DNA from 3 places in the Providencia sp. 2.29 genome. Region 3 is predicted to be linked to each of the others. Evidence: predicted binding sites of a transcription regulator. Region 3 holds the regulator's gene; each other region holds the start of a gene.

Region 1 (10,900 bases), 2.0 Mb from region 3:
ACGCAAATGAAGTCCGTTGGTGAGGTGATGGCAATTGGTCGCACCTTCCAAGAGTCAATGCAAAAAGCATTACGTGGCCTTGAAGTTGGCGCGACTGGTTTTGATCCAAAAGTTAGCCAAGATGATCCTGAAGCACTAACACGTATTCGTCGCGAGTTAAAAGACGCGGGCGCAGAGCGTATTTGGTATATTGCCGATGCCTTCCGTGCAGGACTATCCGTTGACGGTATTTTCAACCTAACTAACATCGACCGCTGGTTCTTAGTGCAAATCGAAGAGCTGGTGCGCTTAGAAGAACAAGTTACAGAGCTAGGCATTAATGGGTTAACCAAAACGTTTTTAAGCGTTTTGAAACGCAAAGGTTTTGCTGATGCACGTTTAGCAAAACTTGTTGGTGTCTCTGAAGCTGAGCTACGTAAACTGCGTCAAGGTTATGGCTTACACCCTGTTTATAAGCGTGTTGATACCTGTGCGGCTGAGTTTGCAACAGATACCGCTTATATGTACTCCACCTATGAAGATGAGTGTGAGTCTAACCCTAATTTCGATAAGCCTAAAGTTATGGTATTAGGTGGTGGTCCAAACCGTATAGGTCAAGGTATTGAATTTGACTATTGCTGTGTTCATGCTTCGTTGGCACTACGTGAAGATGGGTATGAAACCATCATGGTTAACTGTAACCCTGAGACGGTTTCAACAGACTATGACACCTCAGACCGCCTCTATTTTGAGCCAGTTACCTTAGAAGATGTACTTGAAATTGTACGTATTGAGCAGCCAAAAGGGGTTATTGTTCAATATGGCGGGCAGACGCCATTAAAACTGGCTCGTGCCCTAGAAGCAGCTGGTGTACCCGTCATCGGTACTAGCCCAGATGCCATTGACCGTGCAGAAGACCGTGAACGTTTCCAACAAGCGGTTAATCGCTTGAACCTGAAGCAACCACAAAATGCGACTGTAGTGACGATTGAGCAGGCGGTTGAAAAAGCGTCAGGCATCGGTTATCCGCTGGTGGTACGTCCATCCTATGTTCTAGGAGGACGTGCGATGGAAATCGTTTATGACGAATCTGATCTACGTCGCTATTTCCAAACTGCCGTGAGTGTTTCTAACGATGCACCAGTACTACTCGACCGTTTCCTAGATGATGCAGTTGAAGTAGACGTTGACGCAATCTGTGATGGTGAAATGGTGTTGATTGGCGGCATCATGGAGCATATTGAACAAGCTGGGGTGCACTCAGGTGATTCAGCATGCTCATTACCTGCTTATACACTTAGCCAAGAAATTCAAGATGTGATGCGTGAGCAAGTGCGTAACTTGGCATTTGAGTTACGTGTTCGTGGCTTGATGAACGTCCAGTTTGCCGTAAAAGATAACGAAGTTTATCTTATCGAAGTGAACCCACGTGCAGCGCGTACTGTTCCATTTGTATCTAAAGCGACTGGGCTGCCTCTGGCAAAAATTGCTGCGCGAGTGATGGTTGGTCAATCATTAACAGAACAAGGGATGACGAAAGAGATTATTCCTCCTTATTATTCTGTAAAAGAAGTGGTGCTACCGTTTAATAAATTCCAAGGTGTTGACCCAATTTTGGGGCCAGAGATGCGCTCAACAGGGGAAGTGATGGGCGTTGGCCGTACATTTGCGGAGGCTTTCGCGAAAGCAATGTTAGGCAGTAACTCGACAATGAAAAAATCCGGTCGTGCATTGTTGTCTGTGCGCGAAGGGGATAAAACTCGTGTCGTTGATTTGGCGGCTAAATTGCTTAAGCATGGTTTTGAATTGGATGCGACCCATGGTACGGCCATCGTCTTAGGTGAAGCTGGGATCAACCCTCGTTTGGTCAACAAAGTGCATGAAGGTCGTCCTCATATCCAAGATAGGATCAAAAATGGTGAATACGATTATATCGTGAACACTACGGCTGGTCGTCAAGCGATTGAGGATTCTAAGTTAATACGCCGTAGCGCATTACAATATAAAGTACACTATGATACGACGTTGAATGGCGGCTTTGCGACCACAATGTCATTAAGCGCTGATCCAACGGAAAAAGTGATTTCAGTGCAAGAGATGCATGCTCTAATTAAATAATGCAATAAGATAAGTTTAAAACCCTGTCCTTAATCTTAAGTGGCAGGGCTTTTTTATTTTAAGAAAATACTATTGTGTTGCTTCTCTGTGTTTTAATATTTTGTATTCAATATCTTTTATCCACGAAAGTTTGAGATCATGGAATTGCTGGTCGGCAGCATAGAGCGCGGCTCCCCGCAAAGAAAGCTCTCGGAGGTTACTTTGTGGAATGTTGGCAACACTCATTTCTCGGTTGTATTGGCGAAATGACTCTATCTTTTGATCACAGTAACCAAGAGCCGCTTCGGCTATTTGGCTGGCAGGTTGGTCATATTGTCTTGCGATATCAAAAGCATATTGGTCAATACACGCTTTAGCTTCCTCGGCTTTCTCATACCCAGGCGTACTCGGCTCTCCGGTGTTTAGGGGATTTGCTAACCCTAAAGAAGGGAGTAAAAGCAATCCTATACATATTGCTTTCATACTCATTAATTTCACCATTATTATTCAGTGTGGGTTATTCCGCGAAAATTATAATCAGTGTGTTTGTGAAGATAAAGATGATCTAGAAAGAGAAAAAAAGATAAAATTCTTGTCAGAAACGGTTGACTCTCACGTAACGTGAGGCACTAACCTGCACATCAATCACAGGAGGTTCGATATGCTATTTCAAGTGGGTGAGATTGCACAAAAAACAGGGCTAACCATTCGCACACTTCATCATTATGAAGAGATAGGATTACTCGTTCCAACTGCGAGAACCGATGCGGGTTATCGACTCTATAACGTACAGTGTCTCGAGCGTTTAACTCAAATTCAAATGCTCAGACAAGTGGGCGTTAAACTCAAAGACATCGGTAAGATCTTAGATGGCCATAGTGGGAATATGGCGCAATTGTTACAGGAGCGTATTAGCGCGCTTTCTGAACAGATGAAACAGATAGCCAAACTACGCTATCGGTTAGAGCAGCTTCAATTACAAATGCAAGCTGGCGATATTCTCACTCAGGCTGATTGGTTTTCCATATTGGAGATGATGTCTATGTACGACAAGTATTTTACACCGAAAGAATTAGAAAAAATGCCATTATATACGGAGAATACGTTAAAAAGCCAAGAGTGGCAGCAACGCGTAGAAACCGTTAAAAACCTTATGCAAGAAGGTGTTACACCTGACTCTGAACAAGCGCGCAAAGTGTCAGCGGAGTGGATGATCGCTTTAGAGCGTGATACTGGTGGGAACCCTGACTTTTTCGCTAGATTGAATAAAATTCATTTATCGGATAATGAATTTGCATTGTCTTCAGGTATTACTGAGGAAATGATTGAATATGTGGCGAAAGGGTTTAGCGAGCACCAGCTTGCGATTTTTAAGTCTTATTTAACGGATTCACAGTTTGCATTTGTGCGTGAACACTACTTTGAATCAGGTAAAGTATGGCCTGAATTGATTGCGGGCTTATACAGAGCGCAGCAATCAGGTGTATCGCCTGAATCACCAGAAGTGCAATCCTTGGCTAAAACATGGTTAAACATGTTTAATCAATTTACTGGGGGAGACCCTGAATTACAGGAAAAAATTCGTCAAATTTATCGCGAAAACCCTGTTATTTCACAAGGTACGTGGATGACCCCTGAAATTGGTCAATACTTATTTGCGGCCTTAACAGCGCATTAAAATAAGCCATCATAACTAAGTCTAATGCCGCCTCAATGATGAGGCGGTTTTTATTATTTCGATTTATTATTGATAGACTTGCGATGTTTCCAATACATCATGATGGAGCCGATAAGCCCACCGATGAGCAAAAGTACAGGTAAGATCATTAATACGCTAATGACGATTTGTTCATGTTGCTTCACAAAAGGAATTTGGTTCAGTGCATATCCTAATGTCACGATAATGCCTACCCAAAGTAAGCCACTTAACCAATTGAAGAGTTGAAAACGTCGATGGCTTAGCTCAGACAGCCCAGCTAATACCGGCAATAGTGTGCGGACAAAGGCTAAAAAACGACCGATGAGTAAGGCGTAAAGGCCTTGTTTATGAAACATATGGTTGGCTTTATCATGATATTCATGCGGGATCTGTGAGAGCCAACGCTTAACGATTTTTGTTTCACTCAACCACCTTCCTTGAAGAAAACCGAGCCAACACCCCAAGCTTGCCGCTGTTGTTAGTAGCAAAATGGTCGGAATAAAGTGCAGCACTCCTTTTGCAATTAAGGCTCCCGAAAGGATCAATAAGGTATCACCAGGTAAAAAAGCGGCGGGGAGTACCCCATTTTCTAGCACAATGACTACAAAGAGAACTGTGTAAATAACCCAAAGCACTTCTGGATTGGAGAGTTTAAGGAAATCATGATGCCAAAGCGCCAGCACGATTTCGCGTAGTACTTCCATAATTGTTCCTGTCTATCTACGAAAAAGCGAATTTCTTTTCTTATATTACAGGAAAAAACCATACCAAGTTTGATTTGTTTACTAAATGAGAGGATTAGTTGATAAATAAGATGATTGAATTTTCACGCTTTCATCTTGGGTCGATGATGAAAGCGTGTAACAAAACACCATTATTGGATACGTTCAAATGCCAATGTGAGGTCATCAATTAAATCTTGGGGATGCTCCAGACCAACATGAATACGGAAAAAAGTACCCTCATTGGGGGTAAAATCATACTGACGCATGCTGATAAGATCTTCTTTTTGGTATCCCAAAATCAAAGATTCATAACCTCCCCATGAATACCCCATCTTAAAATGGCTGAAGTGATTTAAGAAATTTTCAAACTGTGTTTGGGATAAGCGTGATTTTAATTGAAAAGAGAATAGCCCGTTGCTGCCACTAAAATCACGAACAAAGAATGAGTGCCCCGGACAAGAAGGAAGCGCGGGATGGAAAACCCGTTCAACTTCAGGGCGCTGCGCTAACCACTGAGCAACAGCTAAGCCATTGGTTTCATGCTGTTTGAGTCTCGTTGCTAACGTATGTAAGCCGCGACCGGCCATATATACCGTATCAGGATCGGCAGTCTGACCGAGTAAATAAGAGTTTTCGCGAAGGGGTTCAATGCAGCGCTCATTAGCAACGGCAACGCCTAACATACCATCCGAGTGACCATTAATATATTTAGTCGCAGACTGGATAGAGATGTCGATGCCTAATAATAAAGGTTTTAATAACACGCCCGCGGCCCAAGTGTTGTCAATCATAATAATAGTTTCGGGGGCTTTTTGACGTATCGCTTGCACAATAGCAGGGAGATCATGAATCTCCATAGTGATAGAACTGGGCGCTTCTAAAAAGACTATTCGAGTATTAGGACGGATAAGCTCAGCGATACCAGCTCCAATCATCGGATCAAAATAGTCCGTTGTAACGTTTAGTTTTGTTAGGATCTTATCGCAAAAGTTTTGTGTGGGATCATAAGCTGAGCCTGTGACAAGAATATGATCTCCCGAAGAGATAAAAGATAACAGTGCATTGGTGATTGCGGCCGCCCCTGAGGGATAAAGTACCGCACCTGCACCACACTCTAATTCCGTCATCGCCTCTTGAAATGCAAAGTGAGTTTGTGTTCCACGACGCCCATAAAAAAGTACAGAATTGGCTCTGTTTTGTGTCGCATGGCGCTTCTCAGCAAGGGTGTTGAATATTACGGATGAGGTGCGCTGGATTATAGGGTTCACGCCTTTTTGAGTAAAAGCAGGGTTTCTACCAAGGTGCACGAGTTGAGTTTCTGGTTTGATCTTAGCCATATTGCGTCCTTTAGCTGCTCCTGAGCGATACGAAACAAAAAGAGAATACTTGAAGTTAAATGATTTTGTTGAAGATGTACAAGTGTAAACGTCCAATCGGATTTTTTTTCATGTCACTCAGTAATAGTCTCACTGTTGTTGAGGGCATATTTGTTAAAGCGCAAGAAATATGAAAAAAATATTGAATAGTAATGATAATTACTATCAATTCGCGCAGCGTTTGATATTATCTGCACCATCTTTTGAAAAAAGAGATGAATTGGGCGAGTCAATTTCGCTTTTATAGGTTAGTCGGTGAACGTGAAATCATCGGCACGAATTTATTAATAGAACACAGAAAAAGAGAGTATAAGGCCAACTGATGCGTAAACTAACAGCTTCTATTCTATTGGCGATAGGCCTGTTGGGGACAGCAAATGCTGAAACCACACCAGCAACAACCCCAGCGACATCCACAGCGTCAGCCCAAACAACACCAGCGGCACCGGCGACTGAAACAAATACCCCATCGGCAGCAGCACCGGCACAAACTCAAGCCGCAGCAGAAAATGGTGCAACAACACCAGTGGTTAGCGAAAGTATTGAGATTGCGACCGAAAACCAAGGTGGCTTTGATAAGGACCTATCGGTCTGGGGTATGTACCAAAATGCAGATAACGTTGTTAAAACAGTCATGATTGGTCTGGTTTTGGCATCAGTGATTACATGGGCCTTGTTCTTCTCTAAAGGCATCGAGTTATTGGCAGCGCGCCGTCGTTTAAAAGCTGAAGTAGCACAGCTTAATAAGGTCAAATCGTTAGATGAGGCAATGAGCATCGCTGAAGGTTTTAAGGCAAACAGTGTAACCCGTTTATTGTTAAAACAAGCGGTTGTGGAAAGAACACTGTCAGCACAAAGCACAGATCTTTCTGGTATTAAAGATCGCACAGGGTTCCGTCTTGAGCGTTCAATCGCTGCAATTAGCCGCCATATGGGGCGTGGAAATGGTTATTTAGCCACCATTGGGGCGATTTCTCCGTTTGTTGGGTTGTTTGGTACGGTTTGGGGGATCATGAACAGCTTCATTGGTATTGCTCACTCACAAACCACTAACTTAGCCGTTGTTGCTCCAGGGATCGCGGAAGCATTATTAGCAACAGCAATTGGTTTGATCGCAGCAATCCCTGCCGTTGTTATTTATAACATTTTTGCCAGAATGATTAATAACTACCGTGGTCAGGTCGGTGATGTTGCAGCACAGGCTGCGTTACTATTAGGTCGCGATCTGGATCTGGCAAATAGCAAAGCAAGGTAACGATTATGGCAATGCGTTTAGGTGACGAACAAGACGATAGTGGTGAAATGCACGAGATCAACGTAACACCGTTTATCGATGTTATGTTAGTTCTGTTGATTATCTTTATGGTTGCCGCTCCTTTGGCAACGGTTGATATCAAAGTGGATTTACCTGCTTCGACAGCGAAACCGCAACCACGTCCAGAAAAACCGGTCTTTCTGACGGTAAAAGCGGATAGCCAATTATTCATAGGAGACCAAGCTGTAACAAAAGAGCAGTTAGCGGCCTCTCTTGATCTGGCAACAAATGCGAATAAAGATACCACAATTTTCTTCCAAGCGGATAAGAGTGTTGATTATGAAACAATGATGGATGTAATGAATGCATTGCGTCAATCAGGGTATCTTAAAATTGGCCTAGTAGGCATGGAAGCGGCGGCGTCTAAGTAGTTCGCTAGTATCTTTTTCTATAGTAAGCGCACTTTATCCTTTTACATATAGTGGGGTGATAAGGTGCGTTTTTTATTGAGGGTTTAAATCTACAGGCACCAAACTGCATCATTGAGTTGCCTAAGTCACAATTTTTTTCTTGATTCGGTATGACGTATTGCGAGTAATGATTAGTTTTTTGAATTAATTTTATGACTTCTTTGTAATTTATCCGTTGAGTTGTATGGTTTTTTTTTGTCCACTAACACATCTTTTTTTGCCTAGTTCCTCAATAAGTGATTATTAAAAATAAACTATTTTTCTATTAGGATGTTATTTTATTTTGTGAGTTTTTAAGTAATTACGCGTATTTTTTATTTTTGCGTAGATAAAGGGTTTTTTATTTCGCTTTTATAACCTTTTGTTTTACATATAAAATTCTTATTATATTATTGAGAGTATAAATACAGATTATATTTATCCATTACAAGTGTTATTGAGTAGAATAGATAATGAAATAAATTAGATTAATGCTTATTCAAATTATGATATCTATATAAATAAATCTAACAATTAAATGTTAATTATTATCTAGATAAGAAGAGTTAATTGAATAATTTGTTTTGTAACATTTTAAAGATGTCGCTATTTATGTAAATTATTATTAAAAATATATAATTATGTTTTTTATATTTAACGATAATAGTGTAATAATATGATTTTATTCATTAAAATTGAATTTGCGTTGAAATTTTAGTTAAATGAAAAAAACACTTGCGCAACAATTATGTTGAGTTATAATGCGGTCAATAACATTTAGAAATACTTTTAAACACTTTTCATCTTTCAAATTTTTTTATTTTCTTTATTCGCCAAACTAGGGAAAAATAAAGTCATCTTGATAATTTGAGTTAGTAAAAATGATCTATATCGTATTATTTTTTAACTTACGGATGAATGCGTTTTTAAGTTGATAAATGTTATTACTGGAGTCAAATGGGCTGACTTCAGACTACGCATAGCATGCAACGCCGTTATACGGCAATTTCATATTATACTCCTCTACTATAGATAAAATAAGACTACACATTCCCGCGTTATCTCTGATAACGCTTTTTTTTTGCTTAAATTTCTTTTATAAAACATAAAGTTAATGTAAGTTTTCAAAAATCTTCATGTTAATGGCAAAACCTGAGATGCAATATAATCAACCTAGGGTATTGCGAGCCATCCTTTTATTTTCGATAGGTTATTATATCTGCTGTAAAAATCAGCGATTGAAGGGATAGACCGTGAAATATTTATAGCATATAGCTTCCCGAAACTAATTATCGGAGTATGATGTTATCCCTATCTGCTGTGGGGAATATGCCAATTTGCTTTCTTGCAACCATTGGGGGGCTTGTGAAGCGGGCATGCTATACAACGGCGGGGTTCTCTGCCAGGTTCTGGCGCGAATGAATTGGACGTTAAAATGACTTGGTCTGAGTTTAAATCTCACTATCTCATCCGTTTTTGGAAACCTCTACCTGCGGTTATTGCGGCAGGGATCTTATCCACCTATTACTTTGGTTTAACAGGTACATTCTGGGCTGTTACTGGTGAATTCACCCGTTGGGGTGGGCATATCATGCAGTTATTCGGTGCTGAACCCGAAAACTGGGGATATTTTAAAGTCATTGGCTTAGAAGGTAGCCCCCTAGATAGAATTGATGGTGTGATGATCATCGGTATGTTTGCGGGGTGTTTTGCGGCTGCGTTATGGGCAAATAACGTAAAATTACGTATGCCACAACACAAGATACGTATTTTCCAAGCAATTATTGGCGGTATTATCGCTGGTTTCGGTGCGCGTTTAGCGATGGGGTGCAACTTAGCCGCATTTTTTACTGGGATCCCTCAGTTTTCTCTGCACGCATGGTATTTTGCTATCGCAACCGCAGTAGGCTCCTATTTCGGTGCTAAATTCACATTAATGCCGATGTTTAGGATCCCTGTTAAGCTCAAAAAAGTCTCTGCTGCTTCTCCATTAACACAACACCTAGATGTGGCAAAAAAACGCTTTAAATTAGGGATGACTATCTTTTTAGTCGCGATCGCGTGGGGCTTTTATACCTTATGGGATGCGCCCGTATTAGGTATCGCCATTCTATGCGGTATTGGGTTTGGTTTGCTTATTGAACGAGCACAAATTTGTTTCACCTCCGCTTTTCGTGACTTATGGATCACCGGAAGAACACATATGGCAAAAGCCATTATTATTGGTATGGCGGTGAGCGCAATTGGTATTTTTAGTTATGTACAATTAGGTGCAACGCCAAAAATTTTATGGGCTGGCCCGAATGCCATTATTGGCGGGTTATTGTTTGGGTTTGGTATTGTGCTTGCGGGGGGCTGTGAAACGGGCTGGATGTACCGTGCCGTAGAAGGGCAAGTCCATTATTGGTGGGTCGGTTTCGGTAATATTATCGGAGCAACCATCCTTGCTTACTATTGGGATGATTTAGGCCCTTGGTTAGCAACAGATTTCGATAAAGTGAATTTGCTAGAAACCTTTGGTCCACAAGGGGGATTAGCGGTGACTTATCTGTTGTTAGCTTTAGCATTTATCTTGATGTTGGTGTGGGAACGCTATTTTTTCCGTAAACGTCAATCACCAGTTTCAACATCAGCGGAGGTTGTATGAGTCATAAAGAAATCATTCCTGACTATCGATTAGATATGGTCGGGGAGCCTTGCCCTTATCCGGCCGTAGCGACATTGGAAGCGATGCCATCCTTAAAAAAAGGGGAAATATTAGAGGTGGTCAGTGATTGCCCACAATCAATTAATAATATCCCTTTGGATGCCAAAAATTATGGTTATACCGTGCTGGATATTCAGCAAGATGGACCAACTATACGTTATTTGATCCAGAAATAACGATACTTGCCATACTTTAAGTTGCAGTGCTGTTGGCGGCTTCCACAGACCCTAGTGACATACTTATGTATGCTTCTAGGGATCTGCTCGTTTGCCGCCTTGCTGCAACCTGAATGAGTTAGATGATCTGCTGAAGTGAGCTTCGAGGTTCCCGCCTCAGAGAGATATCGGCATTATAGGCTTATGAATTGCCATGTTAATCATTAAATAATAATAGGTGGCAATCCCCCTATTTTCTAAATCACGGTTCTTCTTGCCAGTTAGTTAAATCAAGAACAAGTTCACATTCATCATCTAAATAAGCCCCTGTAGGAATAAAACCAAGCTTTTTATAGAATTCAAACGGGCTTTCTTCTCCTTCGCCACAGCTATTATAAAGTCGTGGATAACCTTTCTTTTTTAAATAGCGGATCACTTGAAGAAGGGCTTCGCGACCA
Region 2 (10,900 bases), 670 kb from region 3:
GATACATCGCCGATTACTCCACGCAATGATGCGCAAAAGCTCTATATTAATTCGATTAAACACAAGCAATTAATTTTTGCGAACGGTGAGGCGGGTTGTGGCAAAACCTATATTAGTACTGCACTGGCAGCAGATGCGTTAATCAATAAAGATATCAACAAAATCATCGTGACAAGGCCTGTTTTGCAGGCAGAAGAAGATCTCGGTTTTCTTCCGGGTGATATGGCTGAAAAATTTGCGCCATATTTCCGACCCGTTTATGACGTGTTAGTGAAAAGGCTTGGTAACTCCTTTTTGCAATACTGTTTACGGCCTGAAATTGCCAAAGTTGAAATTTCACCTTTTGCTTACATGCGTGGTCGCACATTTGAAAATGCGATTGTCATTCTGGATGAAGCTCAAAACGTTACTGTTAGTCAGATGAAAATGTTTTTAACGCGGTTAGGGGAAAATGTCACTGTTATAGTGAATGGTGATGTGACGCAATGTGATTTACCTGATGGCGTTATATCTGGTTTGGCAGATGCCTTACAACGTTTTAGCAGTGATGAAATGGTCTCAATGGTTAATTTCACGGTAGATGATTGTGTGCGTTCAACGCTTTGTCATCGAGCATTATTAGCTTATAGCCATTAAGTGATGTGATAGCCCCAGTTGTTAGCCAATAAAACTGGGGCTATTTGCAAATCTAATGATGATTAATGATGCAGCATTTCATGGACAATTTGTTCATCATTAAGCGAATAGGGGTAATAAGTTGGCCAATTATCCATTTGTTGTAATAGTTTTTCGTGGGATTCATTCCCCATATAGAGGTGAAAATGCCCTGAGGCCTGCGGTTCAATAATATGGTCACTAAATTGGATATATTTCGGTGCTTTTGAGTGTTTGTCTTGGCATTCGAATAAATAACGAACCCCTTTTTTACCAGAAGTATAATGGAGGATTTTAAAACCGGAATAGTGGTATTCACAACGGCTGATTTGACCATTCTGGGTAAATTCAATAATGTTATTCTCAATACTGATATTCTCAACGTCCGTTTGATAACCTTTTTTATAATAAGCGCGATACTCATCGACGGTTTTGTCTTTATTGTTTTTTGCTTTATGCTCCAATACGGGATCGAGTTTGCCAGTTATTAATAATGGGTAAATTGACTCCCAGATGCCATCCCAATCACTGAGCTTTCTATCTTTTACATCAACATCATTAAAAATACCTTTACTTGCTTGTATCGCTTTTTCGGATTGCGGGTGAGCATGACTATGAGCTTGTGTATTAAAGCTAACAAAAAGTGCACTGAGACTTAATGCAGCGGCAATAAGGGGTTGCTTATTCATTGAAGGTTCCTATAGTCCATAATAAATTAAGGTTATGTTATAACATAACATTTAATGAATGCAAAAATATTTTTGGGGAGAATAGGGGGATGTGGGTAAGATTGAGCTATTGGAAACTAAAAACAGGCCACGTTAATGGCTGTTTTTAGGGAAAAGTACTCGAAGAGAGGGCTTTAATAGTTGGGTTTTCTAATCTGCTGCTCTTTATAAATCTCTTGGTTTTTCTTGATTGTATTTAATACGCTGTCTTCATATGGATCATTTTTCGGTTGACTATCCTTGTGAGCAGAATTGGGGGAAGTGGCGCATCCAGACACGAGGACAGCAATAATAACTAATAACCCTAAACGCATACAAACCTCCTAAAATGAAAAGGACTAACATAATTCAAAATATCAATTTTTAAAAACCAGCTGGCTAATTAATATATTTAATTTATGGATAAATAGCCAGATAGCATACTTTGAAGTTTTTATTCAATGGATTGTTTATGTGGAATATTTACACAATAATAAAGTGATGGTGAGTGCCATCACTTTTCATCAGTAGAGATTAAATATTAATCATCAGGATTATCCATCACATGATGTCTTTCTTGATGATAACCTTCTTCATCGTAACCATAACGCCAATAAGGTATCGCATAAATACTTTCACGACTAACCCCTTTTTCGCGGCGAATAAAACGGCGTAAATCGCGAATAATTTGGTCTTCTCCGGCAATCCAAAATGACGTATCTTCGGTCGGGATATCCCAAGATTTGAACGTATTAATTAGCTCATTATTTTTACTAATATCACCACAAATCCATATTACCTCGATACCAGCAGGTTTAGTTAATTCGCGAATATCGCCTTGGTGATCTAAACGTAAAACGACTTTACCTGTCGCATTTGCAGGCATTTTTTCGAGTAATGCTGCAATCGCTGGTAATGAGCTTGAGTCTCCTGCCATGAAATAGTGTTGCGTATGAGGTAATAATGGATCAGGCCCTCCTGGATTGGTGATCCCCATCCAGTGACCTTGTTCCGCATCGCGAGCGAATAAATATGCTGGTCCTGAAGCGCCATCATGCATGGCAAATTCAACGTCTATTTCTTTAACCTCTGGGCGGATTGCTCGAACGGTATATGTACGCACAAAGGGGCGTGGCTTATCTTCTGGCCAGCGGCGCCCTTGTTCACTGAGTATTGGTAATGCAGGCTCGCTTTTTAAATCAGGGGCGAGAAAAATTTTGATATGACCACCTTCACATTGTGTTGGATAGTCACCCAGTCTTTCTCCCGTAAAGGTAATGCTGCGAATAGAAGGGCTGATATCTGTAATGGATTTGACCTGAACAAGTTGCGGTGGCGCCGGGCGGTAAATATTCTTTTCGACGGGTTTGTCACTAGCCACAGGCGGTCTCCTTTTAGTTATGATAATGATAAAATTATTATTTGGTAATTGTTATCATTATCATATCATGGTTTTATTGAATATAAATAACCGGAAACCAAACATTTTTATATCCAAAAAAATGCCACATTCGTCAGAAACGAGTGTGGCATTTGTGTGAGGGGGATTACTTGACTTTCATCCCCGCGGCAGTCATTAACAACTTAAATACGGAAGAGAATGCAAATAGCGCCAGTACACTTCCTAACCAAATAATCGCCATCCAACCTATCTTTTTCCACCAAGGTGATGAAATAGCCTGATCAGTGGTAACCTTGGTCTGGGGTAATTTTTCCTCTGAAGACATAGTAACTCCAATAGGTATAAACCAAAATAATAGGGATAATAAATAGAGCGCCAACAAGCATAAAACCTAAACTTTCCATTGGCCCAGCCGCATCACGGAAACTGATGGCGGGTGGAATGAGATTTGGCCAAATACTGATCCCTAACCCCGTAAAACCAAGGAAAATTAATAGCAACGCAGCTAAGAAAGGAATGCTATCCCATTTTTGTCGTTTGGCGCTTTTTAGCATGACCCAAACACACCACACGACTAATAATGGAACTGGCAGGAAGAAAAAGAGATTTGGTAAGCTAAACCAACGGCTATAAATCGCCTCATTGAGAACAGGTGTCCATGCACTGATGATAACAATCACAGCCAACATCACGAGTGTTAATGGTCGCAATAAACGGTACATGGTTTGGCGCAAATGACCTTCAGTTTTCATGATCAGCCAACCGCAGGCCAGTAGTGCATAAGCAACCACTAAACCAAAACCACAAAATAGTGGGAACGGTGAGAACCAATCGAAATAGCCGCCCATATACACACGGTTTTCAACATGGAAGCCTTGAATAAAGGCACCCACAACGACGCCTTGAACAAAAGTGGCGAAAATCGAACCCCAAATAAAGGCGTGATCCCAATGTTTACGATGCGACTCATCCGCTCTAAAGCGGAACTCAAATGCCACGCCTCGGAAAATCAAGGCTAATAACATAAAAGTTAGAGGAATCGATAAGGCATCAAGCACAATGGCATAAGCGAGCGGGAAAGCGCCAAATAGCCCCGCACCGCCTAATACTAGCCAAGTTTCGTTGCCATCCCAAACCGGGGCGACACTGTTCATCATCAAGTCGCGATCTTGGCTATCTTTAAGGGCTGGGTACAAGATACCGATTCCTAAATCGAAGCCATCCATCACGATATACATCAAAATACTAAAGACAATGATGACAAACCAAATGAGTGGTAAATCAATGCCCATGAGCTGTATCCTCCTGAATCCCTTTACGAATTAATTTCATCATGTACATATAGCCGATACCGAACACACTGCCGTAAACAGCAAAGAAAGCCAGTAGACTAATACTCATATGCATTTCACCATGCGCACTGACAGCGTCCGCAGTTCTTTGTAGCCCATAGACGACCCAAGGCTGACGACCTATTTCAGTGGTAAACCAACCAGCTAAGATAGCGATTAGCCCTGATGGCGCCATGACGAACATAAAACGCAAGAAAACTTTCGATTCATAAAGGTTTTTGCGATAACGCAGCCATAACCCCCAAACACCAGCCGCAATCATTAACAAACCTAGCCCTACCATGACACGGAATGACCAGAACACCATGAAGACATTTGGTCTATCTTCGGGTGGATAATCTTTCAACGCAGGAACTTGCTTATCAAGACTATGGGTCAAAATGATGCTCGCAAGATAGGGAATTTCGAGTGCGTATTCGGTTTTCTCTTTTTCCATATTAGGAATACCGAAAAGGATCAATGGGGTGGCTTCACCTGGTTTATTCTCCCAATGACCTTCCATAGCCGCGACTTTGACGGGTTGATGTTTTAGGGTATTTAACCCATGAGCATCGCCAATAAGGGCTTGCAGAGGCGCTAAAATTAAAATCAGCCATAATGACATGGAAAACATTTTCTTCATGGCAGAAGATTTATTGCCTTTAAGCAAGTGCCAAGCTGCTGAAGCACCAATGAAAAATGCGGCTGCAAGGAATGCCGCTGTGGTCATATGCAATAACCGATAAGGGAATGAAGGATTGAAAATAACGGCTAACCAATCAACGGGAACGATGCGGTTATCGATAATTTCAAACCCTTGCGGTGTTTGCATAAAGCTGTTTGATGCAAGGATCCAAAACGTTGAGATGATAGTACCGAGAGCAACCATGCAGGTTGCAAAGAAGTGCAATTTTTCACCAACACGGTTCATACCGAATAGCATGACACCAAGGAAGCCCGCCTCTAGGAAAAAAGCAGTGAGGACTTCATAAGTTAGCAATGGCCCTGTGATACCACCGGCAAAGTCGGAAAAAAAGCTCCAGTTAGTTCCGAACTGGTAAGCCATCACCAAGCCAGAAACAACCCCCATACCGAAATTGACCGCAAAGACTTTCGACCAAAAATGGAACAATTTTATATAATCACTATCCCGAGTTTTCAGCCACAAGCCTTCGAGTACCGCGAGGAAACTCGCCAGCCCGATGGTGATCGCTGGGAAAATAATATGGAACGAGACTGTAAACGCAAATTGTATACGAGCCAGTTCCAGCGCAGTTAGTCCAAACATATTGACCCCTGATTGGAATTGATAATGCGCACATCACAGTTTCGTTTTTTCCGTTAGCAATGTTGGTGCTGTTCCGTAGCAAAAATAATCATTGAAACGACAGGCTTGTGAAAAAAACCACAAACCTAACGAAAAAGTTTTGTGCTTATAGTTAAAAAAAAGTCAGGTGAATGTATGGATAAGTAGAACATGAGACGATAAACTATAATAGTAACAATTTTTGAGTTATTAACTATAACAGTTGAGGCGGATATGACGCGATACGAACAACTGGCTGCACAAATACGCCAACAGATTGAAGATAATATCTGGCAAGTTGGCGATAGATTACCGTCACTTAGGGAAAGTGTAAAACAATCAGGTTTGAGTTTAATGACAGTTGTACAGGCTTACCAATTGCTCGAAAGCCAAGGTTGGATCGCTGCAAGGCCACAATCAGGGTACTATGTTGCTCGTCGAAATACGAATTTTGCGGCAGCAAAGGGAGGAAAAGGCCTGCATCTTAATGAAAATGTTGAGATCAACGCCTCTATTTTTGGTGTTTTGCAAGCTTGTAAAGATCCTGACATTATTCCATTTGGCTCAGCATTCCCTGAACCGGCACTGCTTGATGAACCGAAATTAGGGAAAACTCTCGCGTCAGTGGCTCGGCGTTTAGCGAGGTTTAATACGACAGCGAATTTACCGCCGGGTAACGAGCAATTACGCCGTAATATCGCTCAGCGCTATGCCAGCCAAGGGATCCATGTTGCCCCCGATGAAATTGTGATCACGGCTGGTGCGATGGAATCACTAGTATTAAGCCTACAATCGGTAACCCAACCGGGAGATTGGGTGGTTATCGAATCACCTGCCTTTTATGGTTCATTACAGGCTATTGAACGCCTAAAATTAAAAGCGATCGCCATTAAAACAGATCCGTTATTTGGGATTGATTTGGACGCATTGGAAGATATTGCCGCAAAATACCCCATAAAAGCCTGTTGGTTAATGACGCATTACCAGAACCCACTTGGGGGGACGATGCCGCCAGCAAATAAAAAACGGCTGGTGGAGATCTTGAATAAAAATCAAATTGTTTTGATTGAAGATGATGTGTATGGCGAATTGTACTTTGGTAATCAACAGCCGATCCCTGCCAAAGCTTTAGATACTAAGGGTAACTTTTTCCATTGTTCGTCATTTTCGAAATGTTTAGCACCGGGGTATCGGGTCGGTTGGGTGGCGGCAGGGCAACACGCGACAAAAATTCAGCATTTACAGATGATGAGTACTGTTTCTGCCAGCGTTCCAACACAGCTGGCGATCGCGGAGTACCTTACTCAGGGGGGATATGACAATCACTTGCGGAAACTACGTCAGACAATGGAGCAGCGGCAACACCAAATGTTAGGCGCAATCGCACAATATATGCCGCCTTCCGTTAAAGTGAATACGCCAAAAGGGGGCTATTTTTTATGGTTAGAATTCGAACCACCTTTTAATGCGGTACGTCTCTACCAATTAGCCCTTAAGGAAGGGATAAGCATTGCGCCTGGCAGTATGTTTTCAACCAGCGATCAGTTTAACCATGCGTTTAGACTTAATACTTCATTTACTTGGAATGAACAGTTAGAACAGGCGATGAAAACATTAGGGCGTTTATGTTATTCATTGATTACCGAGAAACGTGGTTAGTCACATTTTAAGTGTCGAAACATTGCCCTAAGTCACTAAGTTTGCCACTCTTAATTATCATAACGGATAATTGATTGCTCGGGGGAATGTATGAAAATTAAATGTTTTGATGCGGCAGAGTTACCCATTGAAGAATGGCAAGATAAGTGTGGGAACAGCGCTGAAGTTTTTTGTTGGCCTGTCGCATCTGACTTTTCGCTTCGAGTAAGCATTACACAAATCAATCAATCGAGTGTTTTAAAACAGCACGCTGAAAGTGAACAATTTTGTATTTCTTTGGATAATGGTCAGCTGTCTATTCGAGATCAACAAAAGACTAAGCATTCTATGGCAAAAATTGGTGACGCTTTTCATTCTGAGGGGGAACAATTGATTGAACTTGAATTAAGAGGCTCCCCAGTCCGTTTACTTAACGTATCGGTTAACCCTGAGCGTTGGCGAGTTAAAAGCCATGTGATTGCACAAGAACAACGTTTGCCAATAGGGCAGGCAGGGATAGTGTATGTCTTAGCTGGGGAATGGGATGTCTCTGGGGCGAATTGTAAAATTATGGCCGTTAATCAAGGGGGCTGGTGGCTACCTGACATTGGGGAAGGGCATATTACGCCTCGTGTGGCAGGTAGCAAATTAATTTGGGTTGATATTACGGCCTGTTAGCTATTGGCTAAGCCAATCGCCGCGAGTGACAACATGCCTCCAGCAACGCCTTCCGTTAGACGGCGACGCTTATCGCTGTAATTTCCTTTTTTATGTACGGTGGCAAATACCATACCAATCATGCCATAAATCACGATACATGAGGCAATAAAGGACGTTGATAAAATAATAGACTGAATAGCAACACTGTCCGAAGAGTGAATAAAATTAGGTAAAATGGCAAAGTAGACTAAGAGTCCTTTGGGGTTAAGAAAGCTAGTTAGAAAACCTTTCAGAATGACACCTTTAGATGGCGCTGATTTTAGCGTTATCTGGCTTGGTTTCATGGCAGATAAGATCATTTTTATGGCTAAATATGCGACATAAGCGACACCGACCCATTTAATAGTATTAAATAAGCGTGGTGACGCAGCCACTATCGCAGCGAGACCTAAAGCGGCTAGGATAGCATGCATAATATAGCCCGAGATAATGCCAATATTAGCTTTCCATACGGCAGATACGCCTCCCGATAGCCCTTGCGAAGAGATAAAAAGAATATCAGGACCCGGTGTACAAATAAGAGGGATCACCGTCGCACTAAACAGAATAATTGATTGTAGCTCCATCTGTATGCCTCATAGATATCATTTGATTATTGTTGTTGAGTTTAGCAAGTTAGCTTGAGGGAAATTATAATGATTTCATTGTAATATTTGGTCATTTTATGGGTAATAATGGATTTTAAATTTAGCATTGAATATCAAAAATCGTTAAACCATAGGAAAATAATGCCAATCAAATAGATACGGGTAAGTTGGCTTGCTCAAACTTTATTAAGGAAGATGCAAGAGGGTTAAATTACTGGCTAAATCACAAGGCAAAAAAATACACTTAATATTCAATGAACTAAGTCATTAACTATTAAATGTATGATAGGTTAAAATATAAAAAGTACTTATTTTTTATTAATAGGTTATTTCATCAATTAGGGTAAGCTATTTTTAGCCAAACTATTTCATATTAGCATCGATTACTTGATAAAAAGCGTTGGCTGTATCCGCAATCGTCCAGACACCAAGAATAATTTGGTATCCTGTACGTTTTGGAATATTACACTCTATTCTTACGTTATTTTTGGGTACATTTCCTCTATCTTGTTGTTCACAAAACGGTTTTAAATCAAAATCATTACGTGTTAATGGTTTATTTGGATCCCAATTTTGTTTAGTGATAAAAAATTGCCATGATGTCGTTCTGTGTGATGCAGTTAATGTCCAAGAAAATACATTTTTACCACTAGATACATTCACTTTATGCCAACGACTGTTCGACTGTTCATTTAACTGAGAAAAATTGGCATTACCTCCACTTGCGATTTGACCATCCTTTGGCCCCCTTTCTGGGAAACCTTTAGGGCCTTCAACCGATTGAGGCTCATATTGAACGGCACCACACATTTTATTTAAATTGCCACCCATGGATGAACAAAGAAAAGCGCGGCTTGGTGGATTATCGATATAACCATGGCGAAGTACGTTATTATCAGCTAATGCTGACATTGAAAGGAAAAGCATTGATATAGCAATAAATGTTGTTCTCATAGAAGTATCCTCATGTAAAAATTAACAACCATATTTAAATGATGTATAACCTATAAAGAATGAACTCTCTGTTGTTATTTTATTAAACTAATTCGGTTATCTAGATGCGTATACTTTTTATTATGTGTTTATCAAAAGCTAATGAAAAATATTGAAAATAGCCCAACTAAAAACATAAATTATCACTAGTAGATACTAAAATGTTGGCTATTGTTTTTTCTCTATTACCATCCCCTCTTTTTAGGAAAAGAGTAGTTAATATTTATCAAAGATAAATAAAAGTATTAAAATGCATTATGAGGGCAAATAACTCTCACATACAGTTTGCTCAGTCAATATATGTATTGTTTTTGTCTATGGCCTCCTAAATTATACAGAATGGTGAAATTTTCATAAAACATACTGATGAGAAAGTGGCTTTAAATATGCCATATAGTCTTATTTCGTCAGCTTATTGATAAGTTAACCAACAGTGCCGATACCATCATAGCAAGTTCCACGCTCTTTCAAATGTTTCATCATCATAAGGTTGTGTTCCATTTTCATGCTTAATAATCGATTTAGCGAGTTTTATTAAAATTGATTTGTTTTCAAGATTAATAAATGTATTGGGGGATACATTTAGCGCTTTAGCAATATCATTAATATAATCGCTTGTTTGATTTTCATTGCTAGGTGCCCATCGACTAATTAATTGAGATACGGTTTGCAATGAGTATCTACGTTGATAGGTACGCAGTAACGCGAATAGTGCTCTGATACCATATTCTGAAGATTCAAATCGACAAAATCGTTTTTCAATAGATTTATCGTGTGGTAGTTGCCCCTTCCAATGATTGGCTTCATTGTATTCAATGTTACCGGGGTTATTGTTTCTGATGCCTCGAGAGATTTTAATCATGGATAAATTCTCCAATTCTAATGTTTAAATAAAAATGATACGAACATTTTTAATTAATCTATCAGTCCTAAGTAATAGGATTTATATTTATGTAATGATTTTAATTATATTAAAAAAGTGTTGGCGCAGATTATTAAAATTAAGTCATAAGACTCAATGAGCAGAAGAATACTGCTCATTGAGTAATACAAAGAGAAAATGAGATAAATTAAATTATAGATAAAATCATATTTACGATTAAATCAAATAAGTAAAATTGATTTTTATTACTATAAATAAATTACCGAATTATTATCTGATGTTGGCAGTGAATTACCATCATGATCAGCTGCACCTGTGTCAATATTAGGGGTTGCTGCGCTAGCAAGGCTAAATTCATTTCCTTCACTATTGGTTACCTTAAGAATATTAACATAGGCCATTGCAGTAACTTCCACATTAGGATATATGCCAGTTACATTCATATCAATATGAACCTTTCCGTTAATTTGTTGAGTAGTTGATAGCTCATCTAAGGTTGCGTGTATTTCTTGTCTATGAGTTTCGACACTAAAGTTAGCTGAAACCCACGCAAAGAAAGCAGTAAGACCTGCGCCAAATTTATATTCATTAAGCAGCTGTTGATACTTAGCCGACGATTCAAGGCTAATAATACTAAAATCCATGTCACCTTGTAATCGAACAACAGCGCCTTGGCCTG
Region 3 (10,900 bases):
CACTTCAACTTTAGACTATGAATCCGAAGCCGCCATCATGGCGAATATGCCTTTAATCACACAAGGACGGACAGTGATCAGTATTGCGCACCGTTTGAATACTATCATGCATGCGGATCGCATTTGTGTAATTTGCGACGGTAAGGTGGCTGAAATGGATAACCATCAAAATTTGCTTCAGCAAAATGGGTTATATGCACATTTATGGCGGCAGCAAACTCAATAATAGTACCGTCAAAGCACCAGCATGCGCTCGGCTGGTGCTTTTTCCAACAAACAGCTCTTTTTTTTACTATCAATAACTTTCGCTCGACATACGCTATGGTACAAGGGAGTCAGCTAGGGTATTATTGCGCGCTGGATTATTGGTATACGCCCTTTAGCAGTAAAAATATATGGCAAAAGAACAAACTGATCGCACCACCCTTGATTTGTTCGCTGAGGAACGCAGGCCTGGGCGACCTAAAACAAGTCCGCTGTCGCGGGATGAACAATTAAGAATCAACAAACGTAATCAACTTAAGCGTGATAAGGTCAAAGGACTACGCCGCGTTGAATTAAAACTTAATGAAGATGCTGTCACGATATTGAATCAATTGGCGAATGAAAAAAACATGAGCCGTAGTGAGTTGATAGAAGAGATGTTAATGTCACAGCTAGCGCTAGTCTATGAGCCTTCTGGTCAATAGTTTCGTCTTCATAAACCACACAAATTCGACAGATTTATTCACGCTTTTTCGCCAAAATAGGGTCAAAATTCTAGGTACTTTAGTTCAAATTTAGCCCTATCTGGCTTTAGTAAACCAGATTGGAAAAACAAGAGGTTATTCACTTTATGGCAGTCATAGGCATTTTCTTCGGTAGTGACACTGGTAATACAGAAAATATTGCCAAGATGATCCAAAAGAGATTAGGCAACGAGAACGCGGAAGTTCATGATATTGCAAAGTGCAGTAAAGAAGATATTGAAGCATTCGATATTCTGCTTCTCGGTATCCCAACTTGGTACTATGGTGAAGCCCAATGTGATTGGGATGACTTCTTCCCAACACTCGAAGAAATTGACTTTGAAGGTAAACTTGTTGCTTTATTCGGCTGTGGCGACCAAGAAGACTATGCGGAGTACTTCTGTGATGCGATGGGAACCATTCGCGATATTATCGAGCCACGCGGTGCAGTGATCGTCGGTCATTGGCCAACTGATGGCTACCATTTTGAAGCATCTAAAGGAATGGCGGATGATAACCACTTTATCGGCCTTGCTATTGATGAAGATCGCCAGCCGGAACTCACCGAAGAACGTGTTGATGCATGGGTACAGCAAATTTCAGAAGAGATGTCTTTGTCTGAAATTTTAGGCTAATCGACTAATTAGAAATAGGCTTATTAATACTATTATAATAATGCGACAAAGCATGGTTTCTATTTTTTATTTCCATGCCTATAATTGTAAATCAGTTTAGAAGACAACTGAATTTATGTTAAAAACGTCTCATTATTGTTAAATTTATGATTTAAGATACAGGACAAACCCGCATGACAGACAACAATAAAGCATTGAAGAATGCTGGACTCAAAGTCACTCTTCCAAGATTAAAAATATTGGAAGTACTTCAGGAGCCTGAGTGCCATCACGTCAGTGCGGAAGATCTCTACAAAAAGCTGATTGATATGGGCGAAGAGATCGGTCTGGCTACAGTTTACCGCGTATTAAACCAGTTTGATGATGCAGGTATCGTGACACGTCATAACTTTGAAGGCGGTAAATCCGTTTTTGAGCTGACTCAACAGCACCATCATGACCACTTAATCTGCCTAGACTGTGGAAAAGTCATCGAGTTCTCTGACAAATCCATCGAAGAGCGCCAGACCAATATCGCTGCACGCCACGGTATTAAACTATCTAACCACAGTTTGTATCTTTATGGTCACTGTGCTGATGGCGATTGCCGTGAAAATGCGGATGCACACGATCCAAAAGAGTAATTACCGTAAATCTTTGCCTTTAACTGACTATAGATAGTTTTTAAAAAGGCTGTGGGATTTGAGTCCAGTACTCACTGGGCTCTAGCCTTCCCCACTTCATATTAATGCCTTACTTATCCTGTTTTGAGATCTTTCAAGAACCTAACGAGTCCCCTTCAATCCTTTGTCAGCTGAGTAAAGATTAAGTCGTATGGTTGATAGGGTTCTGATACCCAAGCTCGGCGGGTAATAGAATGTGATTATTGTATGGTGACGATAAAACCGTGAGGGAGCCTCTTCATTCGCTCCCTCACCACATACCCGTTATTTTTGAGTCACGATTTCTACACGACTCGCCCTCGCCCCGTCTGGACTTTTCGCTCTTATTTTGACGTTCCCATTGACTTTGGGTGGGTTATCCGCCGAATAAACCTGCCAGTTATCGCTATCTGCCAATGCATACTCGATAATTAAGCTAGGGTAACTGATATTCGCCAGTAGCACACCGTTTTCAATTTTTGCACCAGGAACAGGGATACGGTAGGCAACTCCGGCTCTATCTAAGCGGCGAAGCTCTTTTTGCCCTACGATAGTCGCAAAACGGTTCCAATCATCTGCTAATTTTTGCTGTGAAACATATTGGGTTTTACCACCAATATATTCACGCCCTGATTGATAATCATTTTCCCATTGCGCCTTATGCCACGCTCTTTCTGCCAGCGGCAAAATGCGAGGGAATAACATGTATTCGACCTTATCATCCGTTCTGACGGCTTCACTCCACAATTGCCCTGAAAGACCATATACGCCCGGCCAAGGCTTGTCGCTTTTCGCACTGAAAGGATTCCCATCTCTATCCACTGAGGTTTCAGCATTTTGAGGGAGGTTATTCGGAGCAAAAGCAAAGACTTTTTGTTCATCACTCGCGCGTGTTGCCCAGTAGTAACCACTTTCACTTGGGTTAACTTCATAAGGCATATCAAAATAGACATAGTCTGGGTTGGAGATAACCACTTGGTAGCCTTTGTTTGCCCAATCATTTGCCGAGTCAAAGCCTCCCCAATAGAGAGTATCCCAGAAATTAACGCGAACATTGTCAGTGGCGAAATCTTTCGCACTCGAAGCGTCTTTTAAACCATCCTGCCATGCTTGCATTGTTGTAACGCCTTTTTGTTGCAAACTTTTACTCACCTGTTTAGCAAAATGGCTGGAAAGATGGTCAAAATCGCTGACATCCCCTTGCTGAATTAAAGCCTGACATGCTTTCGATTTTGCCCATGGCTTATCTTCGCGCTGTTTATCAATAATACCTTTGCCCGGCTCAATAGGGCCGCGTTTATCTTGGAAGCCTGCACCTAAGCGAATATTTTTCGCCTCATCACCACCAAAATGCCATGTTTTCAGTGGAACACCTGCTTCATCGTGCATCTGCATCACTTCACTGACGACTTTATTGACAAAGTTCTGTGATGAATCTAAGCAAGGGTTTAAATAACTGCGCTTATCATAAAACTGTACCGATGTGGTTATTGAAGTATCTGATGGGTCAACTAAGCGGTACTCATTTGCCCCTTGTTCATCGCCCGCCGCGCTTAACTTATTATAACGCGCCTCCATAGCAACAACGGCTGCACGTGCATGGGCTGGCATATCAATTTCAGGGATCACCTCAATGTTGCGATCTTTGGCATAACGTAAAATTTCAATATAGTCATCACGTGTGAAATAGCCGCTCCCCATATTATTATTGTCAGCCCCCGACCCGAGTTGCGGCAATAAACATTTTTGCTCAGTTAAATCATGGCAACGCTGACTTCCCACTTCCGTTAATTCAGGTAAACCGGGGATCTCTATCCGCCAACCTTCATCATCGGTTAAATGAAAATGGAATTTATTTAATTTATAGCGTGACATCTGGTCAATTAATCGCATCACCACCTGTTTACTGTGGAAATTTCGTCCAACGTCTAAAAAGACCCCACGATATTCCATACGTGGTTTATCATTCACGACCATTGCTGCCACTTTCGGTGTGTCACCTTCAGTTACTGCTGACAATAATGAACCTACACCATAAAATAACCCTATACGGTCATAACCAATAATTTCGGCTCGTTGCGGTGTGATCACTAATTTGTAAGCACCACTCACTTGATCTTCAGTAGAAAATTGCTTAGGTGCGATTTTTCCTTCAATGGGGAACCCGTGACTATTTTGTTTTAGCTTGCTCAGTTGTAAGTGTTGTTCAATAACAGCTAACTCACCTTTCGTTAGCCCATTTAGTTGTAATTTAACGCCTTTACTCAGATCAACATCCTCTGACTGCAAACTGATATCAAATGGCGTAGGTAAGATTTGCCCTCGCAATTGCTGCTCAGATAACGGTTTCATCGCTAAGTTTTTTTGATAGCGGTTTTCTGGCGTCATTAATAGATTGTTATCGGCGTCGGTTCGTTTCCAATTTTTCAGTTCAAAGGGGGTAACAAAGGTTGTTGGATCTTGAGTATCAGTGCTCTTAAGGTTGCGTGGGGATGCATCTCCCGATGTCGCGTACCACCTAGGCATAAAGTCTGAATAACTAACCTGCCAATATTCTCCCGTTAGCGGTAATACCACTTTTTCGTGGGCTTTAATCCCTTTAAATTGCTCTGTTGGTGTAATTTTATGAAGGTCGCCTGTAATATGTGTGATCTTAAATTGCGGGTTATCTTGTTTTAGAATCTGTCTAATACTATGAAAATAAAGCGCCCAATCGTTGGATTCAATCGCAGTATCGCCATTTGTTAAGGTAATATCGACACGGTTACATGCAGCCCAATCGGCACCCAGTGCAGCACAGTGAGTACCATGCTCACCAGCTTGGTTATCAAGCACATTTATTTTCACATCTATATCACTTAATGCATCGACGACTTGAGCCGATGATTGTTCAGCATTTACTGCGGTAGAAAAAAGTGTTGCTGATATGAATAATGCTAAAGGACTTAAATAATTCTTTTTCATTGTGACCTCAATATTAAATTCAAAATCAACCACTGCTATTTTATTTTTTAATAGCAGTGACCGCGCTATTAAAAAATAGTAAATGGCATCATGACCATAAACTTAATATCTTTTTCATCTTGAAATATATTGCCGAACCCACCACCATAGCTTGGAATATCTGTATGGTTGTCATATTTAGTAAAATGTAATTTAAATAAGGTATCTTTCGCCTTACCTGTCTGAACGGTATATAAAATATCAACGTTCCAAGCCGTTTCTTTTAATTTTACATCTTGAGCATATTGTGTATTCGTGCTGGGTTTAGCATCCCATCCATAAATATATGATGTTCCTACTTTCCAACCAGCAAGATCCCATTTAGCTAAATCGTACATCACCCCCGCAAAGAGCGCTTTTTCATTATTCGCGTTATAATCGGAGCGCCCATCCCACCAAATATCTAATCGCCCATTTGATGTCGCATACCCCGGGGTCATACGCTGTAAAAAATAGCCCTGATTCCCCTTTGCCTTCACATAAGTGCCTTCTAATCGAAAATCAAACTGATCATAGGTATAGCCAAACGTCACGGCTTGCAAGAACGCCAATCCATCGTAAACATCATTAATGCCACCATTGGTTACCTTATCTTTTGCTCCATAAAATTGATAAGACATCCGCAGGTCACGTGTAGCCACAGGAACAGCATAAGAGGCCTTAGCAAAGTACTGGTCCATATAGCCTTTTGCTTGCCCATAAGCCGCCTCTAAAACAAGGTTATTTTTAAAATCATATTTAAAACCAAGGGATTGCAAATAACTGATCCCTGTTTGGCCATCCGCTTCACGGAAGTTATACATATCGCGATACCAAGGCGCTTTATAACGGTCTGTCCACATATATGACAGGCTCAAGGCCCCTTGTTGTGCGAAATCAAATACCCCACCGATTTCGAAACCCCGATAAGTTCCGGGCATATAGCTCCAGTGAGAAGCTAATAGTGTTTGTCCTGTTGGTTGGATATAACCGCCTCTGCCCCAAAACGGACCATATTGCATTTTAGCCGCTGCTTTATAGACGCTGACACCACTTCGATCACCGGTCCATTTTTCATCCCAACGCGTTTTTGCATCACTAAAACCAATTTCATTAGGCGCCGCTGGGCCACTATTGGATAATTCTATGGCTGTAAATGCGGCTAAATCTAAACCGATGACATCCTGAAAATAACCTGAAGAATAATCAAGGCTGGCATTCACGGTTGAATGTTTAAGGTTGTCGACATATTTCTTATATTTATCGCTTTCTGGATTTAACTCTTTCCTCGAACGGTCACGTTGCCAATAATACAAACCGCCTTTAAGGGTTGAATCATCTAAAAATTGCTCAGAAAAACTTATTGGTTGATAACTAATAGGAAGGAGTGCTATTCCTATTTTAAGCACGAGTATTCCCCTGCCACGATTGACATTTTTATTAACCATTCGATGTTTCCTCAGTTTTTTATATTATTTTTCAGTGATAAATTTCAGTAGCCGCCCGTTAAGTAATGATTAGTTTTGATAAACAAAATACGAGTACCTACTTAGCCTATTTTTCGCAACGCGAATTATCAAGACTAAAAATATATTTATTCCTAAAATATGAGCCAAGACACATTAATTTTTCTATTCATTTACAGTACTAATTATTCGAATTTATGGTATTTATCGAATTAATATCCTGATTTTAGGATAAAATGCAGGCAAAACACTATGGACAGAATGGGCATTTTGGACTTATTTCAACATAAAAAATAACTACATTTGAATGTAATCGTTTCATTCAAACTTGCTAAGTTGATTCATAACTGCTTTAGTTGATGAATAGTTTTTCACTCATAAACAGATCAAGTGAATGATTTTAGTGAGGGAAAATAAGGCGATTCAATAAGAGAAATAAGAGGGATCCGTCACACGTGAATATAGAGAAAAGTCAGCAGGAAGGTTGGCGTACACTACTCACCGGTAAGAATCTCTGTTTAACACTTGCCTTATCGGGGGGGATTTGCCTCCATGCGATTAATGTTTATATCACCATTACCACATTACCTTCCGTTGTACGGGATATTGGCGGCATTAATTTCTATGCTTGGAATACCACACTGTTTATTCTGTCTTCGATTATTTTGTCCGCCCTTACCTCACGGATCCTCAATTATTTTGGCCCCAAAAAAAGTTATGGGCTGGCGACGTTGATTTTTCTTGTAGGATCCGTTATCTGCGCTATCACCCCCTCAATGCCAGTGATGCTCCTTGGCAGAGTGATCCAAGGGGCTGGTGGCGGGATTTTACTCACCTTATCTTACTCAATGGTACACATTGTATTTCCTCAACATTTATGGTCGAGAGTGTTAGCGATGATGTCGAGTATGTGGGGAATGGCAACATTACTAGGGCCAGCACTGGGTGGCGTATTTGCAGAGTACGATATATGGCGAGGAGCATTTTGGTGTCTGGTCGTAGTCGGTATCCCTTATTTATGGCTGACTTGGCGGATTTTGCCGGCAAAAAATCCCCATGAAAACTGCCCTCAACAGCCGATTCCATTACAGGCCCTTTTACTGCTTTCTTGCGCCGTGCTCGCCATCTCTCTAGGCAGTTTAAGTCAAGACAAATTTATCCCTATTGGAGGGATGTTTATTGCCGTTTTACTGTGTGCTCGATTAATGGTTATTGAGCGTCGTGGTCATAATACGCTTTTCCCTTCGGGAACATTTCGCTTTTCTGCACAATTAGCGCCTATTTACCTCACGATGGCATTGTTGGGTCTAAGTGTACAAACAGAGGTTTTTGTTCCCTATTTTTTACAGATATTGCATGGTGTGGCTCCCTTGTTATCAGGCTATTTAGCGGCCCTAGTCGGTGCGGGTTGGTCAAGTGCCGCCATTGCTTCCTCATCACTAAAGCCGACGGTTGCCGTGCGAATTATTCGTTTTGCTCCACTATTCACACTGGTAGGCCTAACCACTCTTGCATTGTTCATAACAAAAATTATTGCTATTGAAGCATTTCAGGTATGGATTATTTGTATTGGTCTATTTATCACTGGCGCAAGTATTGGTGCAGCATGGCCACATTTGCTCACGCGAGTATTGCAAGTCTCGGCTGGAAGTGAATCTCAAAAAGCGTCGTCGGCAATTACGACCTTACAGCTATTTTCCACTGCTTTTGGTGCCTCTTTGGCAGGTATGATCGCTAACCTTGCAGGGCTTTCTTCACCTGGAGGGATTGAAGGTGCGCAATCGGCATCAATATGGCTCTTTATACTCTTTTCCTTAGTACCTTGCTTTGCGCTAATTACCGCTAATATTGTCGCCAATAGGGTGGATTTATCTGCGAAAAGCTGCGAATAGAGGGTCATTCCCCCTATTCGCTAATTTTAGTGTGGGTTAGTATTTTTCAAAAAGTGCCTGAATACGTTTAGGATCTTTGGTTTCAGTCAAGGCTAATTGAAGTAAAACACGTGCTTTTTGCGGGTTTAAGCGCTCTGAAGCTACAAAGCCATATAAGTTATCATCCACTTCAGCGTTACGAGTGGTGTAGCCTGTTGGTACACGGCTGGCACGAACGACAACCACATCCTCTTTAGCAGCAGTGGCTAATGCATCAAAAACCGTTTTATACATGTTGCCATTCCCAACCCCCGCACTCACTATTCCCTCAACTCCCTCATCACGTAACGCTTTCACAGGGGCAGCAGAGGCATTAGCATAGTTATAGACAATGCCAACTTGAGGTAATTTATCTAATTTACTGACATCAAAGGCTGCTTTATTATCTCTAGGCTCTGCTGGTTTATAAAAAGTCACTTTGCCATCATGGATAAAACCTTGTGGGCCTGCATTTACTGCCTCAAACGCTTGCACTTCGGTTGTGTTCATCTTAACGACATCACGCCCTTGGATCACTTTATCATTCATTGCCATTAAGACACCGCGATCCCCCGCTGATTTATCCGTCGCTACCACCACCGCATTATATAGGTTGAGAGGGCCATCAGCCCCCAGTGCAGTCGATGGTCTCATTGCGCCAACCAATACAATAGGTTTTTGACATGATGTTGTTAAATCGAGGAAAAAGGCAGTTTCTTCTAACGTGTCTGTACCATGAGTGATCACAAATCCATCTGTTTTATCACACTCTTGATTGATTTTTTTCGCTAACGTTAACCAGACTTGGTCATTCATATCTTGGGAGCCAATATTGACCACTTGCTCGCCATTAAGATTCGCTATTTTTTTGATTTCAGGCACTGCATTGATGAGAGCATCAATACCGACCTTTCCGGCTTGGTAGCTTGAAGATGTTGCTGATTCACCACCTCCTGCTATCGTTCCTCCGGTGGCTAATACGGTAATATTTGGTAGTGCAAAAACGGATGTACTTGCCAATGAGAGCGCTGTCGCCAGTAATATTTTATGACTCTGTTTCATCCTATAACCTCTCTTTAAATAAACTACCGTTATTATGTGGATTTGAAACTGCATTTCCGTGATACCGATAATTATTTTAGGCAAAATAGTGGGGATTAGGATAATTTTGCGTGAGGTGTGTAACAAAAATCCGTATCATAGCCCCCTATAATTCTCCCTATTGATAAGTAACAAAATCATGAGCCAAACATTTATTCCTGGCAAAGATGCCGCCCTTGAAGTTTCCATCGATGCATTTCAAACAAAATTGAAAAAGCTCGGTTTTGATATTGAAGAAGCCTCATGGCTGAATCCTGTTCCTAATGTTTGGTCAGTCCATATTCGAGACAAAGCATGCCCTCTGTGCTTTACGAACGGCAAAGGCGCGAGCAAAAAGGCCGCTTTAGCTTCTGCACTCGGTGAATATTTCGAGCGTTTATCAACTAACTATTTCTTTGCCGATTTCTATTTAGGAAAATCGATCGCTGAAGGTGATTTTGTTCATTATCCCAATGAAAAATGGTTTCCTCTTACCGAAGACGATAGCTTACCGGAAGGTATTTTAGACACTCGCTTACGTGAATTTTACGATCCTGATAATGCTTTGGCAGGCAGTCAGTTGATCGATTTACAATCGGGTAATGAAGAGCGTGGTATCTGTGCACTGCCTTTTACTCGCCAATCCGATAACCAAACGGTTTATATTCCTATGAATATTGTCGGCAACTTATATGTCTCTAATGGTATGTCGGCAGGCAACACGGCAAATGAAGCGCGTGTTCAAGGCTTATCTGAAGTCTTTGAACGTTTTGTGAAAAACCGCATTATTGCTGAACGAATCAGCTTGCCTACCATCCCAAATGAGATCATGGCTCGCTATCCTAATGTGGTTGAAGCCGTTGCCACACTTGAAAAAGAAGGCTTCCCTATTTTCTGTTATGACGCCTCTCTTGGTGGTCAATTCCCAGTCATTTGCGTGGTGCTATTTAACCCACAAAATGGAACCTGTTTTGCCTCTTTTGGTGCCCACCCTGATTTTGGTGTTGCTTTAGAGCGTACCGTAACAGAACTCTTACAAGGCCGTAGCCTTAAAGATCTTGATGTGTTTAATGCGCCGACATTCGATGATGAGGAAGTGGCTGAGCAGACTAACCTAGAGACCCATTTTATCGACTCTAGTGGTCTTATTAGCTGGGATCTCTTTAAAGACGATGCCGATTACCCTTTCGTCGATTGGAATTTTAAAGGCACAACACAAGAAGAATTTGCAACACTTATGGGTATTTTTAATCAGCTCGGCGCCGAGGTTTATATTGCTGATTATCACCACTTAGGGGTTTATGCCTGCCGTATTTTAGTGCCGGGTATGTCTGATATTTATCCTGTCGAAGACTTGCATATTGCCAACAATGCGATGGGGGCACATTTACGTCATACCATTATCACGCTGCCTGATAGCCAATGGGAAAAGCAAGATTATCTGGCATTAATAGCGCA

The links. The regulator Fur, encoded in region 3, represses iron uptake genes when iron is present. The targets are predictions, from matches to a motif close to ATAATAATGAGAACNACTATCAA.
Region 1: the regulator Fur is predicted to act here: its motif matches at 6,023-6,045, upstream of exbB (tonB-system energizer ExbB).
Region 2: the regulator Fur is predicted to act here: its motif matches at 2,784-2,806, upstream of I3B46_RS12020 (siderophore-interacting protein).

Annotation. Positions count from the first base shown of each region.
Region 1 covers NZ_CP065420.1:768,193-779,092, forward strand. Annotated here, with positions in the region: gene carB (carbamoyl-phosphate synthase large subunit) at 1-2,097, shown strand, start outside; gene I3B46_RS03305 (hypothetical protein) at 2,167-2,565, opposite strand; gene I3B46_RS03310 (MerR family transcriptional regulator) at 2,738-3,754, shown strand; gene I3B46_RS03315 (DedA family protein) at 3,808-4,479, opposite strand; gene metC (cystathionine beta-lyase) at 4,650-5,837, opposite strand; gene exbB (tonB-system energizer ExbB) at 6,199-7,131, shown strand; gene exbD (TonB system transport protein ExbD) at 7,137-7,562, shown strand; gene yedE (selenium metabolism membrane protein YedE/FdhT) at 9,016-10,227, shown strand; gene yedF (sulfurtransferase-like selenium metabolism protein YedF) at 10,224-10,463, shown strand; gene I3B46_RS03345 (GNAT family N-acetyltransferase) at 10,705-10,900, opposite strand, start outside.
Region 2 covers NZ_CP065420.1:2,607,813-2,618,712, reverse strand. Annotated here, with positions in the region: gene phoH (phosphate starvation-inducible protein PhoH) at 1-636, shown strand, start outside; gene zinT (metal-binding protein ZinT) at 699-1,343, opposite strand; gene I3B46_RS12025 (hypothetical protein) at 1,517-1,696, opposite strand; gene I3B46_RS12020 (siderophore-interacting protein) at 1,903-2,742, opposite strand; gene I3B46_RS12015 (DUF2474 domain-containing protein) at 2,909-3,088, opposite strand; gene cydB (cytochrome d ubiquinol oxidase subunit II) at 3,045-4,055, opposite strand; gene I3B46_RS12005 (cytochrome ubiquinol oxidase subunit I) at 4,045-5,382, opposite strand; gene I3B46_RS12000 (aminotransferase-like domain-containing protein) at 5,635-7,059, shown strand; gene I3B46_RS11995 (HutD/Ves family protein) at 7,150-7,716, shown strand; gene I3B46_RS11990 (LysE family translocator) at 7,713-8,324, opposite strand; gene I3B46_RS11985 (lytic polysaccharide monooxygenase) at 8,709-9,272, opposite strand; gene I3B46_RS11980 (structural protein) at 9,784-10,200, opposite strand; gene I3B46_RS11975 (hypothetical protein) at 10,470-10,900, opposite strand, start outside.
Region 3 covers NZ_CP065420.1:3,274,413-3,285,312, forward strand. Annotated here, with positions in the region: partial or broken gene I3B46_RS22520 (type I secretion system permease/ATPase) at 2-226, shown strand; gene ybfE (LexA regulated protein) at 396-689, shown strand; gene fldA (flavodoxin FldA) at 836-1,363, shown strand; gene fur (ferric iron uptake transcriptional regulator) at 1,537-1,986, shown strand; gene I3B46_RS15490 (beta-N-acetylhexosaminidase) at 2,290-4,968, opposite strand; gene chiP (chitoporin ChiP) at 5,037-6,434, opposite strand; gene I3B46_RS15500 (MFS transporter) at 6,908-8,344, shown strand; gene ansB (L-asparaginase 2) at 8,381-9,424, opposite strand; gene ycaO (30S ribosomal protein S12 methylthiotransferase accessory factor YcaO) at 9,603-10,900, shown strand, end outside.